DNA from 2 places in the Anaerostipes hadrus ATCC 29173 genome. Region 1 is predicted to be linked to the other one. Evidence: riboswitches for the same ligand, from Rfam matches in the RefSeq annotation. Region 1 holds a riboswitch; the other holds the start of a gene.
The links. Region 1 has a riboswitch for thiamine pyrophosphate ahead of thiD (bifunctional hydroxymethylpyrimidine kinase/phosphomethylpyrimidine kinase). Riboswitches for the same ligand answer to the same signal wherever they lie in the genome.
Positions count from the first base shown of each region.

Region 2: another riboswitch for thiamine pyrophosphate. It lies ahead of thiC (phosphomethylpyrimidine synthase ThiC); the one in region 1 lies ahead of thiD (bifunctional hydroxymethylpyrimidine kinase/phosphomethylpyrimidine kinase).

Region 1 is NZ_AP028031.1:1,476,788-1,487,127, forward strand. Features, by position in the region: gene QUE18_RS07255 (nitrite/sulfite reductase) at 1-346, opposite strand, end outside; gene QUE18_RS07260 (SGNH/GDSL hydrolase family protein) at 419-1,075, opposite strand; gene cytX (putative hydroxymethylpyrimidine transporter CytX) at 1,248-2,420, opposite strand; gene thiD (bifunctional hydroxymethylpyrimidine kinase/phosphomethylpyrimidine kinase) at 2,424-3,227, opposite strand; TPP riboswitch at 3,396-3,501, opposite strand; gene QUE18_RS07275 (YkvI family membrane protein) at 3,636-4,814, opposite strand; gene QUE18_RS07280 (FAD-binding oxidoreductase) at 4,854-6,275, opposite strand; gene QUE18_RS07285 (electron transfer flavoprotein subunit alpha) at 6,277-7,470, opposite strand; gene QUE18_RS07290 (electron transfer flavoprotein subunit beta/FixA family protein) at 7,481-8,269, opposite strand; gene QUE18_RS13825 (AIM24 family protein) at 8,440-9,264, opposite strand; partial or broken gene QUE18_RS13830 (AAA-like domain-containing protein) at 9,724-10,340, opposite strand, start outside.
Region 2 is NZ_AP028031.1:339,788-350,127, reverse strand. Features, by position in the region: gene rpoB (DNA-directed RNA polymerase subunit beta) at 1-2,623, opposite strand, end outside; gene QUE18_RS01635 (hypothetical protein) at 2,994-3,305, shown strand; gene QUE18_RS01630 (hypothetical protein) at 3,315-3,491, shown strand; partial or broken gene QUE18_RS13890 (carbon-nitrogen hydrolase family protein) at 3,481-4,108, shown strand; gene QUE18_RS01615 (HAD family hydrolase) at 4,203-4,859, opposite strand; gene QUE18_RS01610 (sodium-dependent transporter) at 4,930-6,285, opposite strand; gene thiC (phosphomethylpyrimidine synthase ThiC) at 6,406-7,707, opposite strand; TPP riboswitch at 7,843-7,954, opposite strand; gene QUE18_RS01600 (NlpC/P60 family protein) at 8,045-9,406, opposite strand; gene QUE18_RS01595 (2-hydroxyacid dehydrogenase) at 9,449-10,340, opposite strand, start outside.

The sequences.
Region 1 (10,340 bases):
CCATTGTGACAATGCCATGATCTAATCCACCTTCCATGATTCCATAAATTGCTTCTGGCTGTAAGTTATGTAACTGAATCGTCTGACATGTCGTCAGGTGAACTTTATCTACATTATATGTTTTAATACTGTCTGCGATAAATTTCAATTTATCTTTTGTTAAATGGCCACCTGACATACGAAGACGGATCATACTTGCTTTTCCATCTTTCTGTGCATAACTTCCGTAACCACCGGAAAATCCTTTGTAATCTGCTTTACTTAGTTCTCCTGCATAAAACTGGTCTGTCTTTTCTTTAAATGCTGGCAGGTCTTGTTTCCATTCCTGTGGATTGATCGTTTCCATATGTAAAATTCCTTTCTGAACATTTTGTTTCTTTTATTATGTGAATCCTTATAAAATACCACATTTGTCTTATCATACCACATTTACATAATTGTTTGAATGATTTCTTTCCTTTTCTACAAGAAATGATTCGATTGCTTTTGCAAGGTTTTTATGTCCTTCTTCATTCATATGTTCCATATCTGCCTTACTTGGCTTGGCTACATCACTTGCTGCAAGGAAATCACATCCGTACTTCCATGCAATCTTTAAATAAGTCTGTTTTAATTGCTTGGATACTTTCACAGAATGCTGATTAAATTCAAGATCAAATCCTGGTTTCCATACATCTTCTCCTAATTCGATCGGAGATACTAATAAAATATCGATCGCTGGATCAGCTTTTCTGATCTGCTGGATCAGTTTTTCGATTCCTTTTCCGATGCGATCTGCACTTGCATGGTTATATGTTTTGCAGTCATTGGTTCCAAGCATTAAAACAACCTGGTCAAGTGGTGCGTGTGTCTCTAAGAGCATTGGAAGTACTTTCGCTCCATTTCTTCCATCTCTTGTTGCATCGTCAAATACACTGGTTCTTCCACATAATCCTTCTTCTATAATTCGATATCCTTTATCGTAAAGTTTCTCTGCTAAAATTCCTGTCCATCTTGTTTCTCTGTCATATCTTCTTGTTGTACCTGGGATCAATCCATATGTATTGGAATCTCCAAAGCATAATATCTCTTTCATGTCTGTCACCTTCTTCGTTGCATTTCATATAATTCTAATAGGAATAATATGATTATAAGAAATGTGAGTTTGATTGTCAATAGGTTTTAAATAGAAAAATACCCTATAGGATATAGATTTTTCCTATAAGGTATTATACGTTATTATTATATGAGATTAATTTATAAAGGTCTTAATCATTCTTCTTCCCAAACAATAAACTTACGATCACACTTAAAACAATCGTGATCACCATATCAGGAAGTGTGTTTCCAAGGATCGTATCGACACCCATCAGCCAGCGGTATGCAATAAAGCCAACAACCCATACAAGCATGTTCTGAATGCATACAGATTTTCTTGAAAAATCCTGATGAAGGATAAAGAAATCTGCGATCTGTACAGCGATCATTGGTGCAAAGACTGATCCGATCAGATATAAGAAATCTGTGATATCGTCCATCGGATAAACAATTGCCCCAATCATTCCGATCACTGTTGCCGCGACTGCGATCCATTTTCCATTGATATTCTTAGATAGGGATTCACTGGAAATTCCGGCAGACCAAGCATCTAAGAATGTTGTTGTTACAGTTGAGAATACGATAATTAATAATCCTGCAATTCCAAGTCCTGCTTTTACCATGATCTGTGCGATATCGGATTCTCCTGTAAAGATAGAGATTCCCATACCGATCACATACATCCAGCAGCTGACCAATCCATAAACGATCACACTTGCCCATGTTGCTTTCGTTGGTTCTTTAGCTTCTCTTGTGTAGTCACTGATCAGTGGCAGCCATGATAATGGCATGGCAACTGCAAGTTCTACAGCTGCTCCGAAAGTTAATCCATCATTTGCAACCGGCTTTAATGAACCATGTCCGAAAATAATAAAGCTTAAAACTAATGTCAAAATAAATAATGCTGCCATTGCAACCGTATTAATCTTTCCTAAATTTTCAATTCCTACCAGAATCCAGATAATGATCAATCCTCCGATAATGACTGGCCATACCCAGTTCGCAATATTGAAGATTCCTGCTGCTGCTAATGATCCGTCATAGATCATGATCGCTGTCCATCCAACTAACTGCAGGATATTTAACACTGCAAATAACAAAGCTCCCGTTGATCCAAAACTCATTTTTACCGTTTCCATTGCACTTTTTCTTGTCTTTCCACCGATAAATCCGGCAAAAAACATCATACCACATCCAATGATATGTCCAATGATGATTGCTAATAATCCTGTAGAAAATCCTAAAGATGCGAAATATGTACCTGTTAAAATTTCTGCCAAGGACACTCCGGCTCCAAACCAGATCAGTCCGTTTTCAAAAATTGATGTTCTTCTGCTACCCATTGTCTATGCCTCCTCTTTCCATTCATCTTTTAAATCAAATGCATGATTCATTGGTCCGCTTCCAGCTCCAAGATCCAACATATCTGCCAATGCTCTTGAAATATAGTCTTTTGCACGCTGTACAGAAATCTTAAGGTCAAAACCTTTGGCAAGATTTGCTGCGATAGCACTTGAAAGAGTGCATCCTGTTCCATGTGTATTTGGGTTATTGATTCTTTTTCCTTTAAACCAGGAAACTTCTTCTTTTGTATATAAAAGGTCATTTGCATCGTTAATATTATGACCACCTTTTAATAACACTGCGCATCCAAGATCTTCATAGATCGCTTTTGCAGCCGCTACCATGTCTTCTTCTGTGTGGATCTCCATTCCACACAGAATCTCAGCTTCTGGAATATTCGGTGTAATTACCGTAGCGATCGGTAATAATTCTTTCTTTAATGTATCTACGGCATCTTCTTCTAATAATCGTGATCCGCTTGTTGCTACCATCACTGGATCAACAACGATATTTTCCGCTTTATAATGCTGTAATCTTTCTGCGATCGTTTTAATCAGTCCGCTTGAGGAAACCATCCCGATCTTGACTGCATCGGGTCTGATGTCTTCAAAAACTGCGTCGATCTGTTTCTTTAAGAATTCTGGATCTGCTTCTAATATTCCTGTTACGCCGGTTGTATTCTGGGCTGTCAGTGCTGTGATCGCACTCATTGCAAATACACCATTCATTGTCATGGTCTTTAAGTCAGCCTGAACTCCAGCGCCTCCACTGGAATCACTTCCAGCGATTGATAATGCTGTTCTCATAAGTATCTCTCCTTTTCTCTCTTATGCATTATTTTTCTATTGCGATCAAAAGTGGTGCTCCCAGTTGACCGCATTGTTTCGTATCATTGTAAATTCTTCCATAATAGGAATCCTTTATCATACGAAAAAAACGGAAAGCTACTGATTTTGTAACTTTCCGTATGTTCGCGACTTATCATCTTCGTTTCCTACGTTGGCATTACCCAAATCAGGTTCAAAGGTCGAAAGTTTTACTTTCCTCTCAGCCTGTTTAACAAGCTCCCTGTTTTTATAACTTAATAAGTATATAGCAAGTTTCTCTAAAAAGCAAGTTCCTATTTTCGTACTTTATTGCTTTTTTTAATTTTCAACTTATTTTTCTTGCCTTTCTTGGAAATATCGTTAACCCTAACTTTTTCATAATAAATTTTAAATCTCTTTTCCTTTTGTCACGATCACATGAATAATAAATGGAATAAACAATGTGATAAATGCTGCATATCCAAGGTACGCATATCCCTGTTTTACAACAGCCAACAATCCAAACTGTGCGATCGCAAATGCTAAAAATGTAAAGATCAGTGTTGCAATGGCATTTCTTACTAAATGTCCATTCTGTCTTTCCTGCTCAGATCTCATACGACGCTCTACTGCATTGACACATCTTGTTACGATTCCAGAGATCATGTTTACCGCCGTTGAAATAGATCCAAGGATGATCAAAACAGAGATGATCGGTGTTAATAATCCTGAAGATACTCCATTTTGTACTAAAACTAACATAGGAACTGTTGCTGTTACAAGGTCTGCTGCGTATGCAACGGCTAATAATCCGATGATGGATAATTCCATTGCAAAGAAATTAAATACAAAAATCTCAATGGCTGCTTTGTTGATCTGCTTCTTATCTGTCACAGGTTCCATATGCTGGTACATAACAGATACAGATGCTAACTGGAAGAAGAAATATAAAACTGCAGAATATAAGGCTGCTCCAAAAGCTCCGCTTTCTCCAGAGATCACAGGCATCTTTCCTGATACTAAGTTAGAGATTGCTGCTGTGATCGCATCCCACTGTACGATGATGTTTGGTACTAATACAAGAACTAATCCGATCAAGATCAGTACACTTAAAGTAGATGCACATTTTCTTACGACACTTGTTCCAAAAAGTGCGATCACGAAAATAAATGCCGCTATGATCAATGTACATACCCAGTATGGGATTCCAAATAGCATTTGAAGTGTTGATCCACCAGTTGCAAATGCTGCAGCGGATGCCGTTCCGATCATGATCAGATAACAGATTTCATATAGATTTGACATGATCGGTCTTGTCTTTCCATATAAACTGTCAGAAAAACTTCTGTAATCATATGTTTTATGTTTGTATGCATAACGCATTCCATACCAGAAAAATAATGCATATAATCCTTGTGTGATCAGTGGCATTAACAGACACCAGATTCCGTAGTTGATAAAATACTGATAAATCTGTGCTCCGGAAGCAAATCCACCTCCAAACTGTGTCGTAAATGCCACGAATGCGATTCCCATGGCAAGAGGCATCTTACTCTTGTCAACTAGTAAACTTTTTTTGCCGCTCATTTTGTCGTCCTCTCTTTTCTCTTAATGTAGTCTGATATTCTAGTTTTCATCGATCTTGATCATTTTTCCTGGATTCAAGATCAGCTTGTCATCAAATGCACGTTTAATAGACTTGTATAGTTCGATCATTCTTGGTCCCGCAAATTCCTCTAAGAAATCAAGACGTCCGTTTCCTATTCCATGTTCTCCGGATAACTGTCCACCAAGTTTTTTTGATAATGCATATAATTCTGTTAATGATTCATGGGTTGCCTTCTTCCAATCCTCATCGCTCATCTCTGGTCCACGAAGCATTTCGGTATGAATATTTCCATCTCCGCAATGACCACATGGCTCTACGCGGATTCCATGTGCAGATGCAATCTTCTTTGCCTGTTTTACATATTCTGCAATCTCTGATCTTGGAACAACAACATCACATTCTTCCTGTGCAACGGAATCTGCCTTCATTCCTTCAAGAATTGCTCCTCGTACTTCCCACACAGATGCCGCACGTTCTGGCGTTCCTGCGATATTACAATCTAAAGCTCCATTTTCTAATGCCGCTTCTGCAGCTGCTTCTACTGCACGATCAAGTTCTTCTTTGCTTGATGCATCATACATAACGATCAATACCGCTTCTCCGTGTTTCACTGGAAACAGTTTATGTAGACTTCTTTCTACAATATCGATCAATTCTCTTTCCAAAAATTCAATCGCTGTTGGAACAAATGGCAGATCTAATACTTTTGGCACCATATCAGCGCATTCTTCCAAGCTTCTAAATGGCATAACCAATGTACTTGAACATGTTGGTGCAGGCAATAACTTTAACGTAACTTCTGTCAAAATACATAAGATTCCCTCAGAACCAATCACTAAATCTTTCACATCAAATCCTGTTGTATTCTTTACGACATTGGATGAGAAATTCATAATAGAACCATCTGGCATAACTGCTTCAATACAACGGACAAAGTCTCTTGTAAGACCATATCTTACCGCTTTCATTCCACCTGCGTTGGTAATGACATTTCCACCGATAGAAGCTGTTTTTTCTCCTGGATCTGGTGGGTAGAATAATCCTTCTTCTTTAGCTGCCGCCTGAATATCAATTAACAATGCTCCTGGCTGTGCCGTGATCGTCTGGTTCTTGTGATCCACTGGAAAAATCTTATTCATACGCATCACAGATAACATGATTCCACCGTATTTACAAGTTGCTCCACCTGCAAGTCCTGTTCCAGCCCCACGGCAGACAACTGGAATATTCTGCTCGTAAGCATATCTCATGATTTCTGAAACTTCTTCTTTATTCAATACTTCCACGTATAATTCCGGTGGAAATACTCCATATTCCGGCATCTCGTCTTTGTAATATTCTTTTGCGATCTCATCGCCGACCCATACACGTTCGTTGTCTGTGATCTCAATGATCTTATCAAAATCTTCCTGGGTCATCTTCTTATATGGATATGGCATCTTATTCGTCCCCTTTCTGTTGTTTTACTAATTCTGTCAGATATGGAACGACTTTGTACAGGTCATCTACGATACAATAGTGTGCCACATTGAAAATCTGAGCTTCTGGATCATTGTTGATCGCTACGATGCATTCAGATCCTGTCATACAAGATGTAAACTGAATCGCACCAGAAACTCCACAAGTAATGATCAGTTTTGGACGAACAGTTCTTCCAGATAATCCAACCTGATGTGCAACATCCCCAAAACCATTCTCGATCATCGGTCTTGTAAATGCTAACTGTCCACCTAAAGCTTTGGCTAATTCTTCACACATTTCCACATCTTTTTCATTGCGGACCCCTCGTCCTGCTACAACTAAGACATCTTCATCTTCAATGTTCTTTGTCTTCTCGATCACTTCGGATTTTAAGATCTCGATCGGGGATTGTTTCATCTCTTCCTTCACTGAACAGACAATAACCTCTCCTTTTGTGCTCTCAACCTTCTGTGCCGAATCCATAACTCTGTATCTTACAGTTGCAAACTGTGGTCTTGATTTTGTGATAGAAATCTGAGCCATGATATTTCCACCAAATGCTGGACGAATCTGTACCATGTCTGTGTTTGACTTAATATCAAGGGTTGTACAATCAGCTGTTAATCCTGTATGGAATCTTGTTGCCAGTCTTGGGGCTAATGATCTTCCAAGTGCTGTTGCTCCGATCAAGACAGAACTTGGTTTCTGTGCTGCGATACATTCTGCAACAACATCTGTATAACAGTCTGCTCTGAATCCTTCTAATGATTCATCCTCATATGCAAAGACCTGATCAACTCCATAGTCTAGAAGTTTATGTGCATTCTCAATGGTTCCTGCTCCACCTGCGATCACGCATTTGACTTTAAAATTTACTTTCGAAGCCATCTTTCTTGCTTCACCGATCAATTCAAATGCAACCGGATGAATGTCTCCACGTTCCTGTTCTACAAAGATCAAAAAATCTTTCCATTTGTCTTTATCAAATGATCCTGCTTTCTGCTCAAAACTGATTGCTTTTTCTGGACATTGTCTGACACACATTCCACACATTCGGCAAGTGTCCCCGACAACAATCCCATTATCTTCAAAACTTAATGCCCCAAACGGACATTTTTCCACGCATTTACCACATAGACTGCAGCGTTTTGCATCAAATTTTATTAGTTCCATGTCATCTCACCTAAATCACTTTCTTATTCACTAATACGTCAAATAATTGTTTTGTCTTTTCTTTTGCATCTCCGTCAAAATAAACCTGCTTTTCTACTTCTGGCGGTGCAAACATTTTCTCTACTGCGGTTGGTGATCCGACAAGTCCATATTTGCTTAAGTTCTGATCTGCCATATCTTCAAATGTCATAATCTTCACTGGGCGGTCTTTGGACTGTTTCTGCAGTAAATAAGATGGTAATCTTGGTACACACATGTCTTTGTCAACTGTGATCAGACATGGATATGGAATCTTTGAAGTCTGTGATACACTGACTAAATCCTGTTTTACCTGAATAGACTCGCTGTCTGCATCTACGATCTCAGACACCCATGCTGCATGTGGGATTCCTAAATGCTCTGCGATCGCTGGCCCAACCTGAGCGGTATCTCCATCGGTTGTCTGCTTTCCACAAATAATAAGATCTATATCTCCGATCGCAGTGATTCCCTGAGATAGTGCATAAGATGTTGCAAGCACGTCTGCTCCTGCAAACTTGCGGTCAGATAAAATGACTGCATCATCTGCTCCCATCGTATACGCATCTCTCATCATCTCCTCAGCCTGTGGAGGTCCCATGGTGAGAACTGTAACACTTCCTCCTACTTTCTCTCTTAATTGTAATGCTGCTTCCAAGGCAAATAAATCATAAGGATTCGTTCTTGTCTCCCCGGATAAACGCTTCATTGCCCCTGTTTCTGGGTCAATGTCAACTTTAGTACCTGCCGGTACCTGTTTCATACATACTAGAATTTTCATTGTTCTGCTGCTTCTTTCGTATTATTTGTCACTCTTTCACTTTAACTGATTAACGTAACACTACTCATTATACGACACCATTTTTTTATTGTCGAGTTAATCATACAAAAAAATAGCATCTGTTGTTTATTTTTTCGTAACAAATGCTATTTCCTTATCTATTTTTTCTTCTATTCGTCATCGTCACCGACGATCACTGGCTCTTTTTCTATCACTTGTTGAGGTTTCATCGCCTGATTCCCAACTGGTGCTAATAATACTTTTCCTGTTCCACGGTATACATTAACCAATCCTTCTCCACTGGCCGCAGAACCAAGCAAAGATTTTCCTGCTCGTTCTACCGTAAAATCAAGACTTCCGCTCCATGCGATTGCCAAGTTTCCGTCAATCTTTACAACATCATCTTCTAATGTGATCTCGACTAATTCTTCTCTTGGACAATCAGATTCTATGCACACAACTCCACTTCCTTTTAATCCAAGATTAAAGAATCCTTCCCCTCCTGCAAATGCAGAAGAAAATGTCTTTCTTCTGACTGCTTTTTGTTTTAACGTAGATTCACATGCTAAAAACAATCCGTCATCTAATACGATCGAATTTCCCCATTCGTCAAGATTTAATAAAATGATATGTTTATATGTAGGTTCTAAAACAAGAGTTCCATCTCCAGTATATTCTGGCTTGATCACAGATTCTCCAGTTACTTTTCCTCGGATCGTCTTGGATAAAAAATCTCCTGCTCCTTTAATTCCTGTTGTCACAGAGACATCTCCTGCCATCCACTGCATGGCACCTGACTGAATCGTTACATTTCCTTTGGATAATTCACATTTCAACTGTCGTTTTCTTACATTCATCTGGCTGCAAAAAAATGCTAACTGAGCATCTTCTGGCATAACACTTAAGTCTCTCTGGTATTCGATGACTTCAAACGGTCCTGATTTGTCGATGATCTTTACATCGTCGTTGTCACTGAAATTGCTGATTTTATACATAATCTTTCCCCTTCCTGTTTCTTCTATAAACTTTTGATCTTTTTCTGAATAAATTTCTTCATAATATTCATAAAACTTTTGCATTACCAATGGCATTTGCAACATTCCAGATACAATAAATTGATTTCGATCAGATGATACCTTCATATACATTTGATTATTAACTGCTGTTTCTGATAAAAACATATCATATAACTGTGTTTCAAAAATCCGATTCGATACTGCTACAATTCCATTTTTATCCTTTAAGAAGCCAAACGTAACTCCCAAATCTATAATCGGTGTTTCTCGTTTAAATGGGAAGTCAACTCCTGCAAATAAAATGTTTTGAAGCATTTCTTTTAACTGTGGATGATCTAACAACTTTTTGGTCATATCATCAAACAATGTGTTTGGTTCTTTTAACAAAACCTTGACTGCACTTAAAATTCCTTCTCTTGTCCACACTTGAACATCGGATACTCTTTCATCTAATAACTGACATATCTTTGAAACCAAATATGGATATCCTGACGTATAATCATATAAAATCCGACTGATTTCTTTTACATCCATACCTGTACGATGTTCCTGCTCGTATTCTTGTATCATTGTCTGAATATCACTTACAGAAAAGCTCATCTCAATATTAAAATCAACTGCGATATTCCATGGACTGTTATATTTCGATTCTTCTTGTGGATGTAGTTTTAACTTTAATGTTTTAATATCGTAAACACCTGCAAGAATTACAGAATGAAATGTTACATCTTTTTCTTGCTGACATTTTAAATATTTCTCTCTTAGAAGTCCAAGGAAAGATAAGAAAATCTGATTGTCTGAACTTTTGTCTACTTCATCGATCATTAGAACTACCTTTTTACCGCATTTTCTGCATAGGTTGCTGATTTTTGTTCCTAATGATCTCATAGGAAATCTCTCAGAGATTGAATGATTCCATTCCTCTAAAACTTTTTCATCTACATTCTGCTCTCGCAAACACTCTTCAATATCAAGTGAAAGTCCTTCGGCAAGACTTCCCAGAGATTCAAAATATTCATCGGCAGCTTCAAAACTTAAACTCAAAACCAGATAAT
Region 2 (10,340 bases), 1.1 Mb from region 1:
CTGTTAATTCTGTTTCTCCCTTAGGAGTAACTTTTCCTACCAGGATGTCACCGGCACGTACTTCTGCACCAATACGGATGATACCGTTATCATCTAAGTCTTTTAAGACATCTTCACTTAATCCTGCAAGATCTCTTGTGATCTCTTCCTGACCAAGCTTAGTATCTCTGGCTTCTGCTTCATATTCTTCGATATGAACAGATGTGTAAACGTCATCCTGTACCAGACGCTCACTTAACAGTACCGCATCCTCGTAGTTATATCCTTCCCATGTCATGAAACCGATCAATGGGTTCTTACCAAGAGCCATCTCTCCATTGCTTGTTGAAGCACCGTCTGCTAAGATGTCTCCCTTTTCTACTCTGTCTCCTACAAATACGATCGGACGCTGATTCATACAGTTACCCTGGTTGCTTCGTGCAAACTTGATAACATTATATTCATCTCTCTGACCGTCATCATTACGAACTACGATCTTTGTACTTGTAGATCTTTCTACGACTCCGCCATTTCTTGCTGTGATGCAGACTCCAGAGTCATATGCAGCCTTGGATTCCATACCTGTTCCAACAACAGGAGCTTCTGTAGAAAGAAGTGGTACTGCCTGACGCTGCATGTTGGATCCCATCAGCGCACGGTTGGCATCATCGTTCTCCAGGAAAGGAATCATGGATGTAGCCACTGAGAATACCATCTTTGGAGATACGTCCATTAAGTCAAGGTTCACTTTATCAAATTCTGATGTATCCTCGCGGAAACGTCCGGATACATGAGTATTTACGAAATGTCCATCTTCATCAACAGGTTCGTTCGCCTGTGCTACTACATAATTATCTTCTTCATCAGCTGTTAAATAAACAACTTTGTCTGTAACAACTGGATTCTCAGGATCTGATTTATCCAGTACACGATATGGAGCTTCGATAAATCCATACTCGTTAATTCTCGCATAAGTAGCAAGAGAGTTGATCAGACCGATGTTAGGTCCTTCAGGTGTCTCGATTGGACACATTCTTCCGTAATGTGTGTAATGTACGTCACGGACTTCGAATCCGGCACGATCACGAGACAGACCACCTGGTCCTAATGCAGATAAACGTCTCTTATGTGTTAACTCAGACAGTGGGTTGTTGTGGTCCATGAACTGAGATAACTGAGAACTTCCAAAGAACTCTTTCACTGCTGCTGTTACTGGTTTGATATTGATCAATGACTGTGGTGAGATAGATTCAATATCCTGAGTTGTCATTCTTTCACGAACAACTCTTTCCAATCTTGAAAGACCGATACGATACTGGTTCTGAAGCAGTTCACCTACAGCACGGATACGACGGTTTCCTAAGTGGTCAATATCATCATCATGTCCAATTCCATACTCTAAATGGATATTGTAGTTGATGGATGCTAAGATATCTTCTTTTGTAATATGTTTTGGAATCAATTCATGAATATTCTTCTTCAGAGCTTCTTTTAATTCTTCTCCTTCATATCCTTCTTCTAAGATCTTCTCTAATACAGGATAGAAAACATCTTCATGAACACCGATCTCTTCTGGATTGAAATCTACATATTCAGCAAGATTTACTTCCATGTTGGAAAGTACTTTTGTAGCACCTTCTTCTGTCTGGATCATAATACTTGCTACGGCTGCGTTCTGAATCTTATCTGCAAGTTCCATGTCCACATTCGTTCCAGCTTCTGCTAATACTTCTCCAGTTGTTGGATCTAAAACATCTTCTGCTAAGATAAATCCACTGATACGATTTCTTAATGCTAATTTTTTATTGAATTTGTAACGTCCAACTTTCGCAAGATCATATCTTCTTGGATCGAAGAACATGCTGTTGATCAAGCTTTCCGCACTATCTACAGATAATGGTTCTCCCGGACGGATCTTCTTATATAATTCTAACAGACCATCTTCATAGTTATCAGATGGGTCTTTTTCAATACTTGCAAGGATCTTTGGTTCTTCACCAAATAATTCTTTGATCTCTGCGTTTGTTCCGATACCTAATGCACGGATCAAAACTGTGATAGGCACTTTTCTTGTACGGTCTACACGTACATTGAATACATCATTGGAATCTGTTTCATATTCAAGCCAAGCACCACGGTTTGGAATAACTGTGGAAGAGTATAACTCTTTACCAATCTTGTCATGAGCAATTCCATAATAAATTCCAGGGGAACGCACTAACTGACTGACGATAACACGTTCAGCTCCGTTGATGATAAATGTTCCTGTTGCTGTCATTAAAGGAAGATCGCCCATAAAAATCTCATGCTGCTTGATTTCATCAGTCTCTTTATTATGAAGTCTTACTTTCACTTTTAAAGGTGCAGCGTATGTTGCATCTCTTTCTTTACATTCTTCAATTGAATATTTGACGTCATCTTTACATAATTGATAGTCAACAAATTCCAAGCTTAACTGATCGCTGTAATCTTCGATTGGGGAGATATCTTCAAATACCTCTGCTAATCCTTCTCTTAAAAACCAATCATAGGAATCCTTTTGAATTTCGATCAGATTTGGTACTTCAAGGACGTCATCCTGTCTGGCATAGCTGATTCGCATCCCTGTACCTGATTTTATTGGCTGTATTCTGTTCTTTTCCATGGACGTTTTTCACCTCTTGATCTAAACCTGGTTTATATACTACATCAACTGTAAGAAACCCTCTATCTTACTATATCTTTCTTACAATCTTATTCTTAATTTTACATAGAGTGTGGGCAGACAAACCCACATTAAGACATTTTCTTATATTACCATATAGAATTTATCATGTCAACAACTATTTTTAAATACATGAAAAAAGCACCTGAAAATGTTTCTCATCTGCCTTTTTCATTAAATTCTTCACTTCTTTTCACTCTTATCTTGTGATAAAAAGATTTTGTATGTTACACTAGTCATAAACAAAGGCGTTGTAAACAGATATATGTTTATAGCGCCTTTTGCATTTATTAAGAAAGGAAATCTTAACGTGGGAATCACTTTAAAACACAACAAACTACTTTTTGCCGCCCCATGTGCTGCATTTATTGCTGGATTGATCTGGGATAAAGTATCCTCAAGAGTTGCCGTTACATCTATCTTTATCGGTATGATCTGTGGACTCATTGCTTACTTTATGATTCCTGATGATAATATTAACTATTTTGTAGGTAATGTATTTTCTCTTTGTGTTCCGATCGTTGTTATCATGATCGGCTCTCTATTCGAGAAAGAACATTTTGATTTTGAACAATTAAAAGCATATCAACCAGATCATCTGGTCCATGCTTCTAAAGAATAGGAGGTTCTTATGATCAGTTTTACAGCATTTAAATTATTTATTCTAATTGTCTATGTATGGTTTGCCGTTGGAATTGCAGTAATCAGTGTATTTGCAATTCAAGAATTGTTTAGCTGGTTCAAGGTTCCAAACGAGCATATATCACAAAGCATTCAGAAAGGACCGAGAAAAAATTATGAAATGTAATGTTGTTTGTATACAAACTTATCCAAAAATGAATCAAAAAGAGGAAAATATTTCTCATATGGAAACGCTTCTTCGCAAAGCTATGGAATCTCATCCAGATACTCAACTCATCGTTTTCCCTGAGCTTGCTGTTACTGGTTATCAATGTGGTGAAAATTTTAAAGATTTGGCAGAAACTGCCATGATTGACTCTACATCCATAAAAAAGATGAATGCTTTAGCTAAGGAATTTCATGTTCATATCGTCTATGGAATGGCTGAAAAAAGAAGAAGATATCCTTTATAATTCTCAATTTTTCCTTGATGACACTGGTGTTCTTCTTGGAACTTATCGCAAAGTTCATTTATTTGATTCCGAGAAAAATTATTTTACACCTGGGGATCAATTTAAAGTATTTGATACAAAGATCGGTCGTATCGGCTTGTTTATCTGTTATGACGCATTCTTTCCAGAAGCTGCCAGAATTCTTGATCCATTAGGAAGGATTCTCGCATCGATCAATGATGAAAAAGATGGAATTATCCATGCATCTCTGGATTATGATATAGCAAAACAAATGAAGCATGACTATTACACAATGTTGACAGAACGTCGTCCAGATGTTTATATTGCATGAATGAATATTGTGTCCTATCTTCTCTTTTTACGAGAAAGTTTTTATAAAAAAATAGACAGCGCTCTTTTTCATAAGAACGCTGTCTATTTTTTATTTACTTATTTCCCATAATATATTCTATAAGTTTATCTGAAAATTCCTTCACCACTGTATCTGCCTGATGGAGATCTTGTTTGATTGCTCCTTCTGGTGCATATCCAATGCATTTCATTTTGGCAGATTTGGCTGCCTTTACTCCTGCTTCGGAATCTTCGACCACGATACAGTTTGCCGCCTTCTGTCCAATTGCCTCAGCCGCCTTTTGAAAGATTTCTGGATTCGGCTTTCCGTTTTCACATTCGGAACCGCTTATAAATGCTTCAAAGCAGTCTGTAATCCCAAACGTATTCATATTTGTCATGATATCTTCTTTCAATGAAGACGATGCAACTGCCAGATGAAATCCTTTTTCCTTTAATATACGGATCAGATCAACAACCCCCGGCATCGGCTTTAGTCCTTCCTGATTGATCAACTCTTTTCTGGTTTTAACCCACTGATCTATATAATATGAAACTTCTTTATCAAGACTTTCAAATTCTTTCTTCATCTCTGTCCACATATATTCATGTGTCGTACCCAAAAACTTATCATGATAATGCCAGTCAACTTCAATACCTGCTTGTTTTAAGATGAGATGCTTTGCTTTGACATTAAAATATTCTGAATCAGCGATCACACCGTCCATATCAAAAATCACTGCTGTAATCATACTTTCCTCCTAATAAAACAGAAACGCACAAAATGTTAAGTAGTCATCTGTGCGTTTCTATATCTTCTTATTAAACTGTAATAAATCCTAATCCTTCAAGTACTGAGAATACTAAGATCGCAACAATGCAGATTGGTGCAATATACTTAACCATAATAAGGAATAGTGATTTTCTCTTAAATTCCCCAGAGCTTTCAACTTCATCAACAATTACTTTTGGCTTGATGATATAACCGACAAATAAACATGTTAAGAATGCTGCGATCGGCATTAATACACTGTTACTGATGAAATCAAAGAAATCAAGGAAGTCAAATCCTAAAATCGTAATATTGCTCCATGCTCCAAATCCTAAAGATGATGGAACTGCTAGTAACAGAGCAATGATAAACATTGTAATACATGCAGTTCCTCGTTTCATATGGAACTTATCCATCAGAACTGCTACGAGTGTCTCAAGCAGCGAAATGGAAGAGGTAAGTGCTGCAAGTAACACTAAAATAAAGAATACTGCTGCAATAACACTTGAAAAAGCCATACTGTTAAATACTTTTGGAAGCATCACAAACATCAAAGATGGACCTTTTGCAAGCATGGATGAATCTCCGTTTGAGAATACAAACACAGCTGGTACGATCATAAGTCCTGCAAGGAAAGCAACCCCTGTATCAAAAATCTCAACCTGTGTGACTGATTTCTCAAGGTCAGCTTTCTTTGGCATATATGATCCGAATGTGATCATAATACCCATAGCAAGGGACATCGAATAAAATAACTGTCCAAGTGCAGCTAAGATCGTTGTCGGACCAAATCCTTTTAAACTTGGTTTTAAATAATATGCAACTCCAGCCATCGCCCCTGGTCTTGTGATACAGAATAAAGAAACTCCGATCAACAAGACGATCAAAACTGGCATCATGATCGTGCTGACACGTTCTACTCCGCCTTTGACTCCTCCTGCAACAACCACTGTTGTAGCGATCAGGAAAACAAGAACACAGATCATAGGTTCTGCTGATTTGCTGATAAACCCTGTAAAGAATGTATCAGAGGCGGCATTATGAATCCCTCCCTGAAGCGATACCAGTGCATATTTTGTAACCCATCCACCGATAACACAGTAGTACGGGAAGATAATAAACGGAATGATCGTTGTAAGATATCCGATAAATGTATGCTTCTTGCTAAAGTGTCCAAATGCACGGATCGCACTGGTTCCTGCCTTTCTTCCAAGGGCAACTTCTGTGATCATCAGTGAAAATCCAAATGTTAATGTAAGGATCAGATAAGTTAATAAAAATGTTCCTCCGCCATACTTGGCTGCAAGATATGGAAATCTCCAGATGTTTCCAAGACCTACAGCAGACCCAGCCGTTGCAAGAACGAACCCTAAACGGCTCGAGAATCCACTTCTTTCATTACTCATAATATTAAGTACCTTCTTTCATATATATTCAGATACGTAAGGATATGTATCTGGCTCTGCCGGAGATCTTAGATATGAATCCTGCATGGCAGGATTCCCAGCCTGGATGCTGAATTCTATTTAGATGACGTCCACATCTTCTCCGGCAAGGACGGCATTCATATTACGTACAGAACACATCTTTCCACACATTGTACATGTATCTTCTCTCTCTGGTGTTGATTCTGCACGGTATCTTCTTGCCTTTTCAGGATCAAGAGCAAGTTCGAACTGTTTCTCCCAGTCAAGTTTCTGTCTCGCAGCTGCCATCTGGTTATCCCAATCCATAGCGCCTTTTACACCTTTGGCAATATCTGCTGCATGTGCTGCGATCTTGGAAGCCATGATTCCTTCTTTCACATCATCGACATTTGGAAGACGCAGATGTTCTGCTGGTGTTACATAACATAAGAAGCTTGCTCCAGAAGCTGCAGCGATCGCTCCACCAATTGCAGATGTGATATGGTCATATCCAGGTGCAATATCTGTTACCAGAGGTCCAAGAACATAAAATGGTGCTCCATGACAGATCGTCTGCTGGATCTTCATATTCGCCTGAATCTGATCCATTGGCATATGTCCAGGTCCTTCGATCATAACCTGTACATCCTTCTTCCATGCACGTGCTGTTAATTCTCCTAATGTTACTAATTCTTCGATCTGTGAAATGTCACTTGCATCAGCAAGGCATCCTGGACGACATGCATCGCCAAGGCTTAGCGTTACATCATATTCGTTACAGATATCAAGGATTTCATCATAGTATTCGAAGAATGGATTCTCATTGCCTGTTGCTTCCATCCATGCAAAGATCAGAGAACCACCACGAGACACAATGTTCATCTTACGTTTCATTGCCTTAAAACGTTCCGCTGTGTTTCGGTTGATCCCACAATGGATCGTCATAAAATCTACACCATCTTCTGCATGCATCTTAAAAACATCGATCCATTCACGAGACGTGATATCCTTTAATGCTTTATTGTAATAAACAATCGCATCGTAAATAGGCACGGTACCAAGGATTGCTGGACATTCATCGACAAGTTTCTTACGAAATACATGAGTATGTCCAAAAGAAGAAAGATCCATGATAGCTTCTGCACCCATCTCTACGGCTTTATTAACTTTCTCCATCTCAACATCTAAGTTTAGACAGTCTCTGGATGTTCCAAGGTTTACATTGATCTTTGTCTTCAAAGAATTCCCGATTCCAAATGGCTTTAAACACTTGTGGTTCTTGTTTGCAGGGATGACAATAGTTCCAGCTGCAACTTCTGCCATAAGGTCTTTCACGTCAATTCCTTCATAGGCAGCAACTGCTTCCATCTCTTTCGTTACAATTCCCTGTCTTGCTGCATTCATCTGTGTTGTGTACTTCATGATTGAAAACCTCCAAAATATAAGATTTTGGGAGACTCTTATTCGGTTTTGTTTATTTTATCATCATTCTGTCTTGTTGAGATAAAAAAAGACAAACTTTAAAAAGCCTGTGATGCTGCTTTACAGTTCGTCTTGTATTCATAGCATCCAAATCCCTACGACGGCATTATCCGTATCAGGTCCATGGTCGAAACTCTCGTTTCCTCTCAGCTAAGGTATCACCTTTTAAGCTCCCATTTCAGTTACATCAATATTGTACCATCCTAAAAGGCAGATAGCAAGAATTTTGTATCCTTGTTATCTGCCTTTTGTACTTCTTTATCTTTATATTTTTCTTTTATTTTACTGGTCTGGCGATTGCTGCAACTTTGCGGTACCATGGATAGCTGTAAGACACACTGCTTCCATCTGCATGTACGATCGTGTCATTTCCAACATACATGGCGATATGGTCGATATTTTTATATCTTCCATTCTTTCCACTTCGTTTACGGTAAAAGATTAGATCTCCCGGAAGTAATCTGTCTGATTTTCCGTTATATGTAGAAAGTTTTAATAATTTCTTCTTTTTTCCACACCATTTAGCAATATCTGCAGCTGTTGGTGCATAGCTCTTACTTCCAAAATTCACACCATATGGTTTATAAGATTTCCACACAAAAGAACTGCAGTCTACATAATCTTTCCGCATTCGTTTTGCCTGACTGTATCTTGGTTTTGTCTTACAGATCGCTTGAGCTTTACTGACTCCTTTGTATACTTTGGATTTTAAGATATAAATATTAAAAGATACACTCGCATTATCAGCACTGATCGTTAAGGTTGTCCTTCCGTATTTTTTTCCTTTTGTTAATCCATTTGATGATACAGATGCATATTTTGTATTTCCAACTTTATATGTAACTGGTGTATATCCGCTGGCTCCTGATACTTTGTAAGATACTTTTTGCCCTTTTTTCAGAATACAACTGGCTCTATATTGTGGATCTGTGCACTTTACAGTTGCTTCCAGACAAATTCCATCTACATATACGTATATCTTTCTGGTTTGTTTTGCATATCCGTAAAATGTCCCATCATCCGATACATAAAAATTATGGTTATTATCTGCTCGATAGATAATGCGTTCTTGTCCATTCGCCGAGTTGCCTTCTAATTCAACTTTCCCTTCGTTATAAAGAACCGTTGCAAGTTTGTTATTCTTTAATCTCGGATTGGAAATCTGGATATGCATTTCTTTTGTTTCAATACTTTGATATTCTGTTCCTTCATCTGTTATGATATTTAATCGGACTGTTGCATCTCCTATGGATCTTCCTGTAATCCTTGCAGTCTTCTGATCTGCTGATACCTCCATCGCAATATGATCATTTCCATTGACGATCTGCCAGTTATATTTCAGATTATCTCCATAATCATAAGAATCGTTATATTTTAATGAAATATTTCCGCCAACAGCAACACCTGCATTGATGCCAGAATCATAGAAATCAATATCATATGTTGCTGCTTCTTCCGGTGAATCGTATCCGCCCCATAAATTATATCCTGCTTTGTTTATCTTATTCGTTATCTTTCCCATGCCAGTCTTACTTGCTGCTGATACGGGCATGATCTGAATCGATAACATTCCTATAACCACTGAAAGCGTACATACGCACAGCTTTTTCATCACTTTTTCCACTTTATTTTTCCCCATTTATCTTGTTTCTCTTAATGTATATTCGACTATTTACAAAATTTAATTCATTACATTGACTGGTTTTCCTTCCATCCAACATTTCACATTATCAAAATCAATGATCGCACGTTTTACCAATGCTTCTTTTGTTGCAAATGCAACGTGTGGTGTCGCGATCAGATTCTTTGCATGTAAGAGTGGATGATCTTTTGATACCGGCGGTTCATTCTCAAAGACATCAACGGCTGCTCCTGCAATCTTACCGTTATTGAGTGCTTCAGCTAATGCTTCACTATCAACAACCGGACCTCTTGCCGTGTTGATCAAAACTGCATCTGGTTTCATCAATGCGATTTCATCTTTACCGATCAAACCTTTTGTTGATTCATTTAAAGGTACATGCAATGAAATGATATCACAATTATATAAAAGTTCTTCTAACCCTACAAATTGAATTCCTGGAAGATCTTTTACTGTCCTTGAATATGCGTAAACTTCACATCCAAATGCCTGGGCGATCTTCGCAACTCTGGTTCCGATCGCTCCGGTTCCGATCACACCAAATTTCTTTCCTTCCAGTTCAAAGCCAACCAGACCATCCTTGGTTCCTTCTTCTCGGACTACCTGATCGCAAGAAATGATATTTCGATACAGTGAGATTAAAAGTCCAAAGACAAGATCTGAAACTGCAGCATTTGAATAGCCTGCACAGTTGCATACTGTAATCCCCTGTTCTTTGCATGCAGCCATAGCAATATGATCGATCCCTGTAAATGCTACCGCCAACATCTTAAGGTTTTTGCAGCCTTTGATGACTTCAGCATTCAATGGCAGGTTTGCAACCATAATAATGTCCGCATCCTTTCCACGTTCGATCAGGCTTTCTGTGTCAGTTACTTTGGTCTGGTAAGATACGATCTCGACAGAATCTGGCAATGCCTTATGTGCGATT